Regions from separate parts of the Modestobacter sp. SSW1-42 genome, predicted to be linked through region 2. Evidence: riboswitches for the same ligand, from Rfam matches in the RefSeq annotation. Region 2 holds a riboswitch; each other region holds the start of a gene.
What was found. Region 2 has a riboswitch for cyclic di-AMP ahead of ACGBYP_RS21155 (C40 family peptidase). Riboswitches for the same ligand answer to the same signal wherever they lie in the genome.
Positions count from the first base shown of each region.

Region 1: linked by a shared signal. The riboswitch ahead of ACGBYP_RS09380 (C40 family peptidase) and the one ahead of ACGBYP_RS21155 (C40 family peptidase) in region 2 are both predicted to bind cyclic di-AMP.
Region 3: linked by a shared signal. The riboswitch ahead of ACGBYP_RS14220 (transglycosylase family protein) and the one ahead of ACGBYP_RS21155 (C40 family peptidase) in region 2 are both predicted to bind cyclic di-AMP.

Region 1 covers NZ_JBISCA010000002.1:836,101-841,075, forward strand. Annotated here, with positions in the region: gene ACGBYP_RS09370 (serine hydrolase domain-containing protein) at 1-589, opposite strand, end outside; gene ACGBYP_RS09375 (DUF3817 domain-containing protein) at 599-946, opposite strand; gene ACGBYP_RS09380 (C40 family peptidase) at 1,082-2,311, opposite strand; cyclic di-AMP (ydaO/yuaA leader) riboswitch at 2,328-2,498, opposite strand; gene ACGBYP_RS09385 (hypothetical protein) at 2,651-3,190, shown strand; gene ACGBYP_RS09390 (GNAT family N-acetyltransferase) at 3,199-3,657, shown strand; gene ACGBYP_RS09395 (YhjD/YihY/BrkB family envelope integrity protein) at 3,705-4,541, shown strand; gene ACGBYP_RS09400 (PPK2 family polyphosphate kinase) at 4,531-4,975, opposite strand, start outside.
Region 2 covers NZ_JBISCA010000007.1:69,673-74,647, forward strand. Annotated here, with positions in the region: gene ACGBYP_RS21140 (peptidoglycan DD-metalloendopeptidase family protein) at 1-619, opposite strand, end outside; gene ACGBYP_RS21145 (M56 family metallopeptidase) at 897-1,838, opposite strand; gene ACGBYP_RS21150 (BlaI/MecI/CopY family transcriptional regulator) at 1,835-2,197, opposite strand; cyclic di-AMP (ydaO/yuaA leader) riboswitch at 2,470-2,621, shown strand; gene ACGBYP_RS21155 (C40 family peptidase) at 2,633-3,679, shown strand; gene ACGBYP_RS21160 (DUF305 domain-containing protein) at 4,422-4,975, shown strand, end outside.
Region 3 covers NZ_JBISCA010000003.1:816,795-821,769, forward strand. Annotated here, with positions in the region: gene treY (malto-oligosyltrehalose synthase) at 1-1,368, shown strand, start outside; cyclic di-AMP (ydaO/yuaA leader) riboswitch at 1,751-1,912, shown strand; gene ACGBYP_RS14220 (transglycosylase family protein) at 1,916-2,632, shown strand; gene treZ (malto-oligosyltrehalose trehalohydrolase) at 2,814-4,568, shown strand; gene ACGBYP_RS14230 (dihydrofolate reductase family protein) at 4,572-4,975, shown strand, end outside.

The sequences.
Region 1 (4,975 bases), on a different contig from region 2:
CGGACCCCGCCGCCGCGCGGCCGCTGGGCCGGGGCGTGGTGCGGGTCATGCCCAGGGGGAGCAGCACCTCGTCCCGGACGACGTCCTCCCACGGGCGCCGCCGGTGCCGGGCGACGAGCTCACCGAGCAGGCCGTAGCCGAGGTTGGAGTAGTGGAACCGCCGGGCGGCACCCAGCACGACGTCGTCCGCGCCCAGCCGGAGGTCCTCCAGCGGACCGCCGGGGACCCGCTCCCACCAGCCGCCGGGGCTCTCGGACCCGGCCCCGGTCAGGTGCGACAGCAGCTGGCCCACGGTGCGCTCGCCGAGCGGGGTGCCGGGGAGGTGCTGCTCGAGCCGGTCGTCGAGGCCCAGCCGCCCCTCGTCACGCAGCCGCATGACCACCAGCGCGGTGACCGTCTTGCTGATCGAGCCGAGCCGGTACTGCACGTCGTCGTGCGGCTCGGCGACGTCGCCGCGCCCGGTCGACCAGGCCAGCCCGCCGTCCCGGACGACGCCGGCCACCAGGCTGGGCGCCCGGCCCTCGCGCTGCACCCGGGCGGTGCGGGCCAGCAGGGCACGGGCGGTGGACGGGAGCACCGGTTCGACCATGCCCGGAGGCTAGCCAGCCGGGGTGGGTGCGGTCTCCCCCACGGGCAGCCGGCCGGTGCGCTGCGCCCACCGCTCGAACCAGACCGTGCACAGCGGCGGGATCGAGGCCAGCAGCGCCAGGAACGCCGTGCCCGGCGACCAGCGCAGCACCCGCCAGGCCAGCAGGGTGACCGCGACGTAGACCACGAAGACCGCGCCGTGCACCGGGCCGGCCAGCTGGACGCCCACCTCGGAGGTCCGGAGCACCCACTTGACGAACATCCCGGCCAGCAGGAGCACCCAGGTCACGGCCTCGGCGACCGCGACGACGCGGAAGGCGCGGGCGACGGTGCGCGGATCGGTCAGTACGGCGGGCACGGAGCTCCTCGGGTCGTGCGGTCGGTGGCGCTCATCCTGCCCGGGCTCCCTGTGTGCCCGGACCGGCCCACCCCGGACGCACCGGTGCCCCGGACGCCGTGTGGCGGCCGGGGCACCGGGGTCGTGCGATCTGCGTCAGCCGACGCGGCGCATGGCGGTGATGGCGCCCACCGCGTCGATGGGGGCGACCTTCACCACGTCACCGCTCGTCGGGGCGTGCACCATCTGCCCGTTCCCGATGTAGATGCCGATGTGGTAGACGGGGCTGCCGAAGGCGATCAGGTCGCCGGGCTGCAGGTCGCCGCGGGAGACCGCGCGGCCGACCGTCGCCTGCTGGCTGCTGCTGCGCGGGAGGCTGACCCCGGCGGCGGCGTAGGCGTACTTCACCAGGCCGGAGCAGTCGAAGGAGCCGGGACCGTTCCCGCCCCACACGTAGGGCTTGCCGCGCTGGGCCATCGCGGTGGCGACGGCAGCCTGGCCGGAACCACTGCCGCCGCCGGCGGGCGCCGCAGCCGCGACCGGGGCGGGCGCCGCGGCAGGGGCGGAGGCAGCGGCCGGCACCGGGGCCGGGGCCGGCTCGGTGGCGGACCGGGTGGCACGGGAGGCAGCCGGGGTCCGGCGCTCGGCCGGTGCGCTCGAGGCGCTGGAGCTGGCTGCGGCGGCCTGCTCGGCGGCAGCGGCCTCGGCGGCGGCCTGCTGCGCGCGGGCGGCCGCGGCGGCTGCTGCGGCCTGCTCCTCGGCGAGCCGGCGGGCCCGCTCCTGCTCCTCGGCGGTCAGCCGCTCGAAGTCGGCCTGGTAGGCGGCGATCTGCGCCTCGAGGTCGGCCTGCTGGCGGGCGACCTGCTCGACCTGCGCCTGGGCGGCGGCGGCGGCCTGGTCGGCGGTGGCCTTGGCCTGGGCGGCCGTCTGGGTCGCCTGCTCGGCTGCCCCCAGGACCTCGTTGTTGTGGTCGGCGATGGTGTCCAGCGTGCCGACGCGGTCGATCATCTCGTCGGCGGAGGTGCTGGTCAGCATGGCCTGCAGGGTGTCCAGCCGGTCACCGGTGTAGGCGCTGCGGGCCACCTCGGTGACCTTCTCGCGCGCGGTGCCCACGGCTGCGTCGGCGTCGACGACGGCGGCGGCTGCCTGTGCGGCGGCCTGCTGCTGCGCCGTCAGTGCGTCGGTGGCGGCGTGGAACTGCTCGGTGACGACCTCGAGGTCGTTGCCACGGGCGGCGATGAGGGCCGCGGCCTCCTGCGAGTTCGCCGGCGTTTCGGGAGCGGCCGACGCGGGAAGGGAGGTGAGGGAGACGACGCCGGCGGCGGCCAGCGAGATCAGGACGGCGGTCGTGGACCGACGGCGCGCAGAGTTGAGCGAACTCGCCATGTGAGGCGGGTGTTTCCTTTCTTCCACTCGCCGCCTACCGAGTTAGCTGACGGGTTCGGGCGGGAAGACGCCCGGCACCACGCGGCCCGTACGGGTCGCGAGGAGCTTCACCCCAGTGCTGCGGTGGGTCCCCGGTCCACTGGCCCGCCGTGCTGCACGGGCCGCTGTGGTTCGGCGGCGGTCCAGGCGGTCGCTCCCCGGGAGGGGGCTGAGGTGCCCGTCCGGACCGTCGCCCACCGTAAGCGTGTGACCGGGAGATGACAAACGGTCGGGCGCAATTTGTGCAGAAACTCCTGGCGTGTGCCAGGACACGCTCACCAAGCGTGACAGGCTCGCCGGATGCGCGGCCTGGGACGGCGGGAGTTCTGTCTCGTGCTGCTCCGCCGGATGGCAGATCTGCGGCCTGACCTGGTCATCGACGCCCTGCCGCGGCTGTCCGCGGACCGTGCCGAGGCCCGCGAGGCGCACCGCCGCTGGCAGTCGCTGCAGCACTCGGCGAACGGGCCGCACGGCGTGTCGCGGTACGCCGCCGTCCTCGGTCCGCCCGAGGAGTGTGAGGAGCGCCGCTCCGGCGACGCGGTCCTCGACGTCCGCCGGTGGCCGCTGCCGCTGTGGCCGCACCTGCGCTGGGAGGTGGTCACCGTCCGCGGCGGCCCGGTCCTGGACGGGCAACTGGTGCGCGCACCCGGCTCCCCGGTGCCGCCCGCGGCGCCCGGGGACCTGCGGGTGTGGGCGCACGTGGTCGGTGACGTGGCCGGACTGCCCGGCGCGCAGGTCGTCGACCCCCGCGTGCCCACCCGCTGGGAGGTGCACCTGCCCGGAGCGCGGGCGCAGTTCGTCTGGGGGCTGCTGCAGCAGGTGCAGCCCGGACCGCCATGATCGGGGACGTGCCGAGCCTCTCCCCCGCCGCCTGGGACGACCCGGTCGTGCAGCAGCTGACCACCGCCCAGCAGGACGAGCGGCGGGCCCGCTACGACGGCAAGGGCGAGCCCGGCGTCCCGCCCTCGGCCGACGACGTCGCCGTCGTCCTCGTCGCCCGCGACGACGACGGGACGCCGCTGGGCTGCGGGGCGCTGCGGGCGCTGGAGCCCGGCGCCGCCGAGGTCAAGCGGATGTACGTCGTCCCGGCGGCCCGGGGGCGCGGGGTGTCCCGGCTGGTCCTGGCCGGGCTGGAGGCCGAGGCGCTGGCCCGCGGCTGGACCACGCTGCGCCTGGAGACCGGGCCCCGGCAGCCGGAGGCCATCGGGCTGTACACGGCGGCCGGCTACACCCCGGTCGGCGCCTTCGGCCACTACCTCGGCGAGGACGCCGCGGGATCGCTCTTCTTCGCCCGGTCGCTGACCTGACCGACCCCGCCCGGGCGCGACCGGGCCGGACCTGGTCACATGGGCGCGTGCAGGTGGCGAGAGAGGCACGCGGCCTGCTGGCCACCATGCGCGACCGGCTGCGCGGCCGCGACACCGCGCTGATCGCCGCCGGGCTCACCTTCTACGCCGGGATCGCCGTCGTCCCGGCGCTGGTGCTGTCCCTGGGCCTGACCAGCTGGGTGGCCGGTGCCGACCAGGTGCGCACCCTCACCGGGCGGCTGGCGTCGGTGCTGCCGGCCGAGCTGGGCGCCCCCGCCGCGGTCGCCCGGCTGGCCGAGGCGGGCACCGGGCTCAGCGTGGTCGGGGCGCTGCTGACCCTGCTGCCGATCTCGCTCTACGGCGAGGGGGTGCGCCGGGCGCTGCTCCGCTTCAGCCCGGCGCACGACCGGTTCACCGCCTGGCGCGGCCGGCTGGCGTCGCTGCCGCTGCTGGTGCTGGCGCCGCTGCTGCTCTACCCGTTGCTGCTGGTGGGGCGGCTGCTGGCCCGGTTGGCCGAGACCCCCGGCTTCGCGGCCGGGCTGGGTGGCTTCGCGGCCGGCTACTACTCCGTGCTGTTCGCCCTCACCCTGCCGCTGATCTGGGTGTTCCGGGTCGTCGCGGCCGGCCGGCTGCGGTGGCGGGCGGTGGTGGTCGGCGCGCTGTTCACCGCGGGCTCGCTCTCAGGGTTCCTGCAGGGGTTCGTGCTGTTCCTGGCCCTGCCGCTGGACCTCGGCGCCCCCTTCGGCGGGCTCACCGTCGTCGGCGGGGTGGTCGCCGTCGGCTTCTGGCTGTTCATGCTGCAGTTCGTGCTGATCGCCGGGTGGCTGTTCACCGAGGCGGTCGACGAGCGGCTGCGCCGGGGGGCGCCCGCGCTCAGTCGCTGACCGGGTGCTCCTCGATCAGCCGGTCGCGCTGCTCGGCGACGTCGTAGGTGGGCTCGGGCAGCCGCGGGTCGAGCTCGGTGAGCGTCTCCAGCAGCAGCCGGCCCACCGCCCAGTTGCGGTACCACTTGCGGTCGGCCGGGACGACGTACCAGGGCGCGGTGTCGGTGCCGGTGCGCTCCAGCGCCGTCTCGTACGCGCGCTGGTAGTCCGGCCACAGGGCGCGGTCGTCGAGGTCGGAGGGGTCGAACTTCCAGCGCTTGGCCGAGTCGTCGAGCCGGGCGAGCAGCCGCTGCTTCTGCTCCCACGCCGAGATGTGCAGCAGCACCTTCACCAGGGTCACGCCGTCGTCGGCCAGCTGCTGCTCGAACCGCACGATCTCGCGGTACCGGCGCTCGATGACCGGCATCGGCGCCAGCTCCCGCACCCGGCCGGCC
Region 2 (4,975 bases):
GGGCGTCGGCGGCGGCCTGGAAGACCGCGACCTGCTCATCGGCCGCCGCCTTGGCAGCCGAAGCCTGCTCGGCGGCCTGGGCTCGATCGGCGACCGCCGCCCGTGCCCGGGTGTCGGCGTCGACGTGGGCGGTCTCGGCGATCCGCAGGCTCTCCAGCGTGGCGGTGCGCTGATCGGCCAGCAGACGCAGCGTGGCGGCTCCCTCCAGCAGCTGGTCCGGCCCGGTGGCGCTGAGCAGCGCGGCGATGCCGCTGAGGTCCCCGCTGGACATGTACCGCTCCCGCCCCACGGTGGCCACGTCGGCCCGGGCCAGGGTCACCGCCTGCTGCGCGGCCCGCAGCTCGGCCGCGGTCACCACCGCCTGCTCTTCAGCGGCCTCCAGCTCTCCCTGGGCGATGCGGTCGGCCTCGCTGACCGCCTCGGCCTGGACCATCACCCGCTCGAGGTCGCTCTCCGCGCCGGACAGCAGCCCGGCCAGGCGGCCCACCTCGGCGGCGGCCTGCTCCTGACTGGACTGAGCTGCGCTCAGGTCCGCGTCGCTGGGGTTGCTCGGTGCGGCCTGAGCCGAGGCGGCCAGGGGACCGAAGGAGACCGCGGCCACGGCCAGAACGAGCCCCACCGTCCACAGCCTGACCGGCCGCTGCAGGGCGCGGCCGCGACCGGGGCGCACTCCTGCCGGTGAGACGACGCTCCGCTCGGACCGCTGTTGCGGCCGGTCAGCAGCCCTCTGGCGAGGGAGGTTGCTGAACCCACCGCGGCGAAGGTGTCCGGTGCACATCGGCTGTCGTCCTCACATCCCATTGCTACTACTGGTCGTAGTTGCAACGGCAGTAAGGGTGTTCGTCTTGAGGGGGAGAGGCCGCTGTTCAGAGAAGGGCTCGCGGGAAGTGAGTGGATCAGGTGACCGCGCACAGCACGATGTTGAAGCCCAGCCACGTGGTCGCCGCGGGAAGAAGCAGCGCCCCGGTCGCCATCGCCAAGGTCCCCGGCCAGCGGAGAAGATGGCTCATGCGCCACGGGTCGGTGGTTTCCAGCCGGCTGATGCGCAGCTCGGTCAGGCGGGAGGCCATGGCCAGCCCGAAGGGGAGGACCGGCTGTCCGGTCATCCGGCGCAGCGCGACCTGAACGGCCTCGGGCCCGCACCGCCGCGCTGCGTGGGCATCGGCGGCGAGCTCCACCAGGTCCCGAATGGCGGCCGGCGCTGCGCGCAGCAGGGGGCACCAGGGGAGGGCGGCGGCCAGTGTCTCAGCGATCGTCACCAAAGCGTGGTGGTGGCCCCGTAGGTGTGCACGCTCATGCTCCAGCGTCGCTGCGACTGCCTCCGGTGGCAACTGCGCCCGCAGCCCATCCGAGGCGATGATCACCCCGGGACGACCGCTGATGGACATGGCCATCGCCCGGTGGTCAGCGACCCACAGCGGCTCACCGGCCGAGGAGCTCGAGGCCAGCAGTCGCAGCTGCTGTACATGCGGGGCGTGCCGCCGGACCGACCGCACGCGCTTCAGCACCGCTCTGCCCAGGCGCACCACGATGGTCGCGGCCATGATCAGGCTGATGCCGGCGACCGTCTGCTGCCAGGCAGGCACGGTGCCCGTGGTGACCGCGGTCCAGCAGCCCCCCACCAGTTGGATGAGCCCACTGGCCTCGTGCTGGTCCATCGGCAGGGCGAGCAGGCCGATCATGGCCAGGGTCGAGGCGACCAGCCCGACAGACAACAGCGACCAGCCCACCAGCAGGATCGTGGGATCCACCCGCCGCTCAGCCAGCCACAGCAGCGACCGGTGCCCGTAGAGACCCAGAGCGGTTCCGGCGGCCAGAACAGCGAGCATGCCGATCATGAGGTCGCTGCCCGCCGCTCGAGCGCCTCACGCAACACCAAGGACTCCTCATCGGAGGCCGTCTCGGCGAAGTGCAGCAGCACCGACCGGGGATCGTCTGAAGCGTCCAGGATCTCCCGCAGCGAGGCCGCCGCCGCACCCTGGCGCGTCACGGTCGGGCGGTAGCTGAACGCCCGACCCACCGGCTCCCGCTCCACCAAGCCCTTGCGCAGCAGGTTCCCCAGCACGGTCATCACGGTGGTGTAGGCCAGACTGCGTTGCGGCGGCATCTTCGCCAGCACCTCGCGCACGGTCAGCGGGGCGTCGGTGGACCACAAGACGTCCATCACGGCGGCCTCGAGCTTGCCCAAGTGAGGCATGGCCGCTCCTCACTTCTCCTGGGTCAACACGGTCCGGCAGCGCTGCGCGAGGCCACAGTGTGGCCTGCGGGTTCATCTGGATGAGTCGTCATCGTATGAGCTGCACCCGCTCAGCACCCCACGACCAGAAGCACCAGAGGCTTCGAGGACCACCTCATCTGCCCCACCAGCATCAACTATCCGACACGCATAGGACAGCGGGATGGTCCGGTGATCACCGCCCTATCTTCAGCGGCGCCGGGACGAGTTGTCGTCACCCACGAGGGGACCTCGGTCCGGCGCCGCCGAACCTCAGCCCACCGTTGAGGACCGGGGACCCACCGCAGTCCTGGGGTCAATCGTGCCCGCCCACGCCGGGTGGCACGACGGGCGACTTCCCGCCCGAACCCGTCAGCTAACTCGGTATGCGGCCACGGAAGACAGGAGGGCGCCCCCGTGGCGACCACGCACCCCTACCGGTTCCGCCGGGCTGCCGGAGCGCGCCCGGCCACCGCGCTCGCGCTCCTCACGGTGCTCACCGCCACAGGCGTGGCCCTGACCCCCGCCGGGGCCAGCGCCGCCCCGGGTGAGGCCGCGACCGGGGAGCAGGCGGCCCAGCTGGCCGCCGACAGCGGCCACCAGCTGGAGGTGCTCACCGAGGAGTACAACGACGCCCGGGAGACCCTCGCTCAGCAGCAGGCCGCCGCCGCTGACGCCGCCGCCGCACGGGCGGCCGCCGACGCGCAGCTGGCCGCCCTGCAGGACCAGATCGCCGCCGTCGCGCACACCGCGTTCACCGGGGACGGGTTGGGCCCGCTGCAGGCCTTCATGACCAGCGGGTCCGCCGATGAGTTCCTCGAGCGGGTCGCCACCCTCGACTCCGTCGCCGGCTACCACAACGACGTCTTGGCCCAGGTCGCCGAGTCACGCGCGTCCGCCGAGCGCGCCGGTGCCGCCGCCGCGCAGGCCACCGCCGCGGCAGAGCAGCAGCTGGCGGCCGTCCAAGGGCAGCAGGAGCAGCTGCAGACCGAGATCGCTGATTACAAGGCCCAGTACGCCGCCCTCACCGCCGCCGAGCAGGAGCAGGCCAACGCCGCCCACGGCGGGCCGGCTCTGCAAGCACCGGCCGCTGGCTCGGTGCAGGCCGGCAGCGACGCCGCCCAGGTCATCATCGACACCGCCATGGCCCAGGTCGGGGACCCCTACGTTTGGGCCGCCGGGGGGCCGGACGCCTTCGACTGCTCGGGGTTGACCCAGTACGCCTTCGCCGCGGCCGGGATCTCCCTGCCGCACTCCAGCAAGGCCCAGGCCGCCTTGGGGCGCCCGGTGTCCCGGGCCGAGCTGCAGCCCGGTGACCTCGTCTACTTTTTCAGCCCGGTCAGCCACATCGGCATCTACATCGGTGGCGGCAAAATGGTCCACGCCCGGACGTTCGGCGAGCCGGTCAACGTCGGCAGTGTGGATATGTCCGGTTATGCCGGGGCGCGCCGCATCCTGCCCTGACCAGCACCTCACCGACCTTATTACCGCCTTGCCGCAATGCCGCCATGCCGCCATGCCGCAATGTCGCAATGCCGCAAGTACTCGAGCAGCCCTTCGAGCAGGAGCCCAGTACTACCTGAGGTAGTAACCTGTGGGATGTGCTGGGACGAGTGGGGACGATGCGGGCAGCTCGACTGCTGGTGTTGCTGACCCTCGCGGCGGTCTTCGCCATGCACGGGCTGCAATGCATCAGCGCCGACCCCGGCGGCACCCACCCCGCCGACCACGGCGCCATGTCCTCCGCGGACTCCGCGGCCCTCGTGGCGTCAGGGGTGTCCATGGCGCCAGCGGTGTCCATGGCAACCAATGCCGCGGTCCCAGGCCACACCGCCGCGGTCGCGTCCGCCGGTCCAGCCCACGGCGCGCCGGCGGCGGCAGCCACCGGCGCGACAGGCTCGTCCAGTCCCGAATCAGGACATGGCTGGGCGCACGCCCTCGCGGTGTGCCTGGCGGTACTACTAGCCGGACTGGCCGGCCTGGCCGTGCTGGCGGCGGCACTCCTGCTCAAGAGAGCAACACCGATCGGCAGCCGGGAAGTCTTGCTGGCCCGCGCCCGATCCTGGTGGGCCGCGATCCAGCTCCCTAGACCACCCGACCTCGCCTCCCTCTGTCTCCTCCGGATTTAGGCCGAACCACCGACCCGGCCGCTCCCGCGACCACCGGGTCAGTCGTCCACCACCAGATCCCACCCACAGGAGAAGCAATGACCCGCACCACCCTTCGCCGCGCCCGCCTCACTGCTGGCCTCATCGCCGGCGTCGTCGTCCTCGCCGGCTGCTCCAATGGCTCCGATGACAGCACCGCAGCTGGTGGCAGCTCCGCCAGCTCCGCCGCAGGCAGTGCATCGGCGAGTGCGTCGGCTGAGTTCAACGACGCCGACGTGGCCTTCGTCCAGGGGATGCTCCCGCACCACGAGGGTGCCCTGGAGATGGCCCAGCTGGCCGAGGGCCGCGCGCAGGACCCCCGCGTCCTGGATCTGGCCAGCCGGATCGAAGCCGCCCAGGAGCCGGAGATCGAGACCATGACCGGCTGGCTGCAGGCATGGGGGCAGCCTGAGTCCGGCGGCATGGGCGGCATGGACCACGGCGCCATGGGCGGCATGGACATGGACATGTCCGGCCTGGAGGCCGCCTCCGGGACCGAGTTCGACCGGATGTTCCTGAAGATGATGAGCGAGCACCACCAGCAGGCGGTCGACATGGCCAAGACCGAGATCTCCGACGGCGAGAACGCCGACGCCATCGCCCTGGCCGAGGA
Region 3 (4,975 bases), on a different contig from region 2:
GCCGGCGGGCCCGTCGACTACGCCCAGCTGGTGCACGACTGCAAGCGCGAGGTCACCGACGGCATGCTCGGCTCGGAGGTGGCCCGGCTGCAGCGCATCGTCGGCGACCTGCCGGGCGTGCCGGCCGACCAGGTGACCGAGGGCCTGGCCGAGCTGCTGGCGAGCTTCCCGGTCTACCGCAGCTACCTGCCCGACGGCCGCGCCCACCTCGACGAGACGGTGGCCGCGGTCAAGGAGCGGCGACCGGAGCTGGCCGCCGCCGTCGACGCCCTGCACCCCCTGCTGGGCAGCGCCGGCACCGAGCTGGCCACCCGGTTCGAGCAGACCTCGGGCCCGGTCATGGCCAAGGGCGTCGAGGACAGCGCCTACTACCGGTGGGCGCGGTTCGTCGCGCTCAACGAGGTCGGCGGCGACCCGGCGCAGTTCGGGACGACGGTCGCTGCGTTCCACGAGGCGCAGCAGCGCCGCGCGGAGCGCCGTCCGGCGTCCATGACGACGCTGTCGACGCACGACACGAAGCGCAGCGAGGACGTCCGCAGCCGGCTGGCGGTGCTGGCCGAGCTCCCGGACGAGTGGGCCGCGCTGGTCCGGGGCCTCATCGCCCGGCACCCGCTGGCCGACGCCTCCCTCGCGCACCTGGTGTGGCAGAACCTGGTGGGCGCGTGGCCGCTGTCCCGCGAGCGGGCGCACGCCTACGTGGAGAAGGCCGCCCGCGAGGCCGGCACCTCCACCACCTGGACCAACCCGGTGCAGGAGTTCGAGGACCAGCTGCACGCCCTGGTCGACGCCGCCTTCGACGACGCCACCACGAACGCCGAGATCACCGCGTTCGTGCAGCGGATCGCCCCGCTGGGGTACAGCAACTCGCTCGCGCAGAAGCTCCTGCAGCTGACCATCGCCGGGGTGCCCGACGTCTACCAGGGCACCGAGCTGTGGGACTTCTCGCTGGTCGACCCGGACAACCGCCGTCCGGTCGACTACGACCTGCGGCGCGACCTGCTCGCGCGGCTCGACGGCGGGTGGGTGCCGGAGGTCGACGAGACCGGTGCCGCGAAGCTGCTGGTGGTCTCCCGCGCGTTGCGGCACCGCCGCGACCACCCGGAGGCCTTCGCCGGGTACACCCCGCTGACGGCCACCGGCGCGGCCGCCGACCACGTGGTCGCGTTCGACCGCGGTGACGTCGTGACCGTGGCCACCCGGCTGCCGGCCCGGCTGGCGACCACCGGCTGGGGCGACACGACGCTCGCGCTGTCCACCGGGGCGTGGCGGGACCTGCTCACCGGCACCCGGGTCGTCTCCGACGCCTCGGGCATCCCGCTCGGCGAGCTGCTCTCCGCGCTGCCGGTGGCGCTGCTCGTCCGCGACTGACGCGAGGTCCCGCGGCCTCCCGGCCACAGGGCATCACCGGCCCCCTCGACGACACGTCGAGGGGGCCGGTGCGCGTCGGGGGCACCCACCCGTTCGCGGCACCACCGGTCGTGCGCGCTGACGCGGACACCCGCAACAGATGGTGCCCGGGCCCTTGGCGGAGCCCGGTCCCCGCCACATGTCGAGGAGTCGATTTGTCGACCGTCTGTAACGGAACGGTCTCGGAGCGCACGCGATACTGCGCATGTCGCCACATTCTCGGCGCGACGCGCCGTCGATCTGCGACACGCCGCTCGCCAGTTGGCAGTTGTCCACCTACCGTCGTCCTCGCGTTCGGGCCTTCCTGGCCGAGCGCGGCACCGGACCGCTCAGCCCCGTCCGCCGGTGACCTCAACCAGACCCTTCCGGACGGGGGCGGGGGACCCACATCCGACGCGCCGCCCACCCAGCGCCGCGCGTCTACGGGGTGAAGCCGCAGATCTGCGGCCGGGCACCGATCGCCCGAACCCGACAGCTCACCTCGCAGGCGGTGATCGGAGGAACACGCATGTCCAAGCACTCTCAGTCCCGTCCGGCCCTCGTCCGTCGTGCCCTGCGCGGCGGCGTGGTCACCGTCGGGGCCGCCGCTCTCGGTCTCGGTGCCTCGGTCGGCATCGGCACCGCGACGGCATCCGCCGCCGAGCACGACTGGAGCGGCGTCGCCCAGTGCGAGTCGGGCGGCAACTGGAGCATCAACAGCGGCAACGGCTACTACGGCGGCCTGCAGTTCTCCCAGAGCACCTGGGCCGGCTACGGCGGCACTGCCTACGCGCCGCGCGCCGACCAGGCCTCCGCCGCCGAGCAGATCGCCGTGGCCGAGAAGGTCCTCGTCGGCCAGGGCGTCGGCGCATGGCCGACCTGCGGCAAGCGCCTGACCGGCGGCACCACCGCCGTGGCCGAGCAGAAGGCCGCCCCCGCCCCCAAGGCCGAGGCGCCCAAGGCCGCCCCGAAGGCCCAGGCCGCCCCCAAGGCGCAGGCTGCCCCCAAGGCCCAGGCCGCGACCCCGAAGGCCGCCCCCAAGGCGTCCGCGGAGCGCAAGAACGCCGCCGCCACCCGTTCCACCCGCCAGGCGCCGGCCGCTGGCAACTACACGGTCAAGCCGGGCGACACCCTCGGCAAGATCGCGGCCGCCAACGGCACCTCCTGGCAGTCGCTGTACGCGAAGAACCGCGGCATCGTCAGCAACCCGAACATGATCCACGTCGGTCAGCTGCTCGCCGTCTGACCCACCTGCCGGGCCTGCCCCGGACCCGCACGGCACGAACGGCCGGGCACCCCAGCGTGGGGGTGCCCGGCCGTTCGCCGTCCCGGGCACCCGGTGACGAGGGCGACGGTTCGACCGCGTGTGGGCGGGCATGATCCAGCCGCTCTCCCACTCCCCCGCACCACCGCTCCGGAGGTCCTCCATGCCCCAGCCCGTCGAGTTCTCCGTCTGGGCCCCGCTGCCCCAGCGGGTGCGCCTCCAGCTCGACGGGCAGGTGCACGACATGGAGCGGGACGACGCCGGCTGGTGGCGGGTGACCGCGCCGGCCGAGCCCGAGTCCGACTACGGCTTCCTGCTCGACGACACCGAGCCGGCGCGCCCCGACCCCCGGTCCCGCCGCCAGCCCGACGGCGTCCACGGCCTGTCCCGCCGGTACGACCCGTCGTCCTACAGCTGGGGCGACCGCGCCTGGACCGGCCGCCCGCTCGCCGGCGGCGTCGTCTACGAGCTGCACGTGGGCACCTTCACCCGCGAGGGGACGTTCGACGCCGCCGTCCGCAACCTCGACCACCTGGTCGACCTGGGTGTCGACTTCGTCGAGCTGCTGCCGGTCAACGGCTTCAACGGCACCCACAACTGGGGCTACGACGGGGTCGCCTGGTACGCGGTGCAGGAGAGCTACGGCGGCCCGGCGGGCTACCAGCGACTGGTCGACGCCTGCCACCAGCGCGGCATCGGCGTCATCCAGGACGTCGTCTACAACCACCTCGGGCCCTCGGGCAACTACCTGCCGGAGTTCTTCCCCATCTTCGCCGCGGGTGCGAACAGCTGGGGCAACGCGATCAACCTGGACGGCCCCGACTCCGACGAGGTCCGCCGCTACATCATCGACAACGCGCTGATGTGGCTGCGCGACATGCACGTCGACGGGCTGCGGCTCGACGCCGTCCACGCGCTGGTCGACGAGCGGGCCACCCACGTGCTCGAGGAGATGGCCCAGGAGGTCGAGAAGCTCTCCGTCGCCGAGGGCCGCCCGCTGACGCTGATCGCCGAGAGCGACCTCAACGACCCCTCGCTCGTCACGCCCCGCGTGGCCGGCGGCAAGGGCCTGGACGCGCAGTGGAGCGACGACTTCCACCACTCGCTGCACACCCAGCTGACCGGCGAGGCGCAGGGCTACTACGCCGACTTCGCCGCCGGCGGCCTCGGCGGGCTGGCGAAGGTGCTCACCGGCGCCTTCTTCCACGCCGGCGACTGGTCCAGCTTCCGCCGGCGGCACCACGGCCGCCCGGTCGACACGAACGCGCTGCCGGGCTGGAAGTTCCTGGGCTACCTGCAGGACCACGACCAGATCGGCAACCGCGCGGTCGGTGACCGGATCTCGGCCTCCCTCTCCCCCGGCCTGCTCGGTGTCGGCGCGACGCTGGTGCTCACCAGCCCGTTCACCCCGATGCTGTTCATGGGCGAGGAGTGGGGCGCCTCGACGCCGTGGCAGTTCTTCACCAGCCACCCCGAGCCCGAGCTGGGCAAGGCCACCGCGGAGGGCCGGATCGGCGAGTTCGCCGAGCACGGCTGGGACGCCGACGTCGTGCCCGACCCGCAGGACCCGGAGACCTTCACCCGGTCCAAGCTGGACTGGTCCGAGCTCACCGAGGAGCCGCACGCGCACGTGCTCGCCGTGCACAAGGCGCTGATCGCGCTGCGCCGGGCGCACCCCGACCTGGTCGACCCCGACCTCACCGCCGTCGCGGTCAGCTGGGACGACGCCGACCGCTGGCTGGTCGTCCGCCGCGGCTCGCTGCGGGTGGTGGCCAACCTGTCCGACTCCCCGCGCGAGATCGACCTGGACGTCGACGCCGACGAGGTGCTGTTCGCCAGCGGCGAGATGCCCACCCTCGACGGCGGCGTGGTGACCCTCCCGGCGGAGAGCGCCGCGGTGCTGTCCACCCGCCGCTGACCCGTGCAGCGGCTGCTGCCCGACCCCGGCCCGCTCGGCACCGAGGCCGAGCTGGCCGGGGCGTACCGGCTCGTGGCGGGCCGGCACCTGCGGGTGAACTTCGTCGCCGCGCTCGACGGCGCCGTCCGCGTCGACGGGCGCAGCGGCGGGCTAGGCTCCCCCGGTGACCGCCGGGTGTTCCGGACGCTCCGCGCGCTGACCGACGCCGTGCTGGTCGGCGCGGGCACCGCGGCCGCCGAGGGCTACCGGCCGGTGCTGCCGGACTCCGCGGTCGGCCGGCTGCGCGCCGCGCTCGGGCGGCCCCCGGTGGCGCCGGTCGCGATCGTGTCCCGGCGCGCGTCCCTGGCACCGGACGACCAGCTCGTCACCGACGCGGTCACCCCGACCCTGCTGGTGACCTGCGCGGC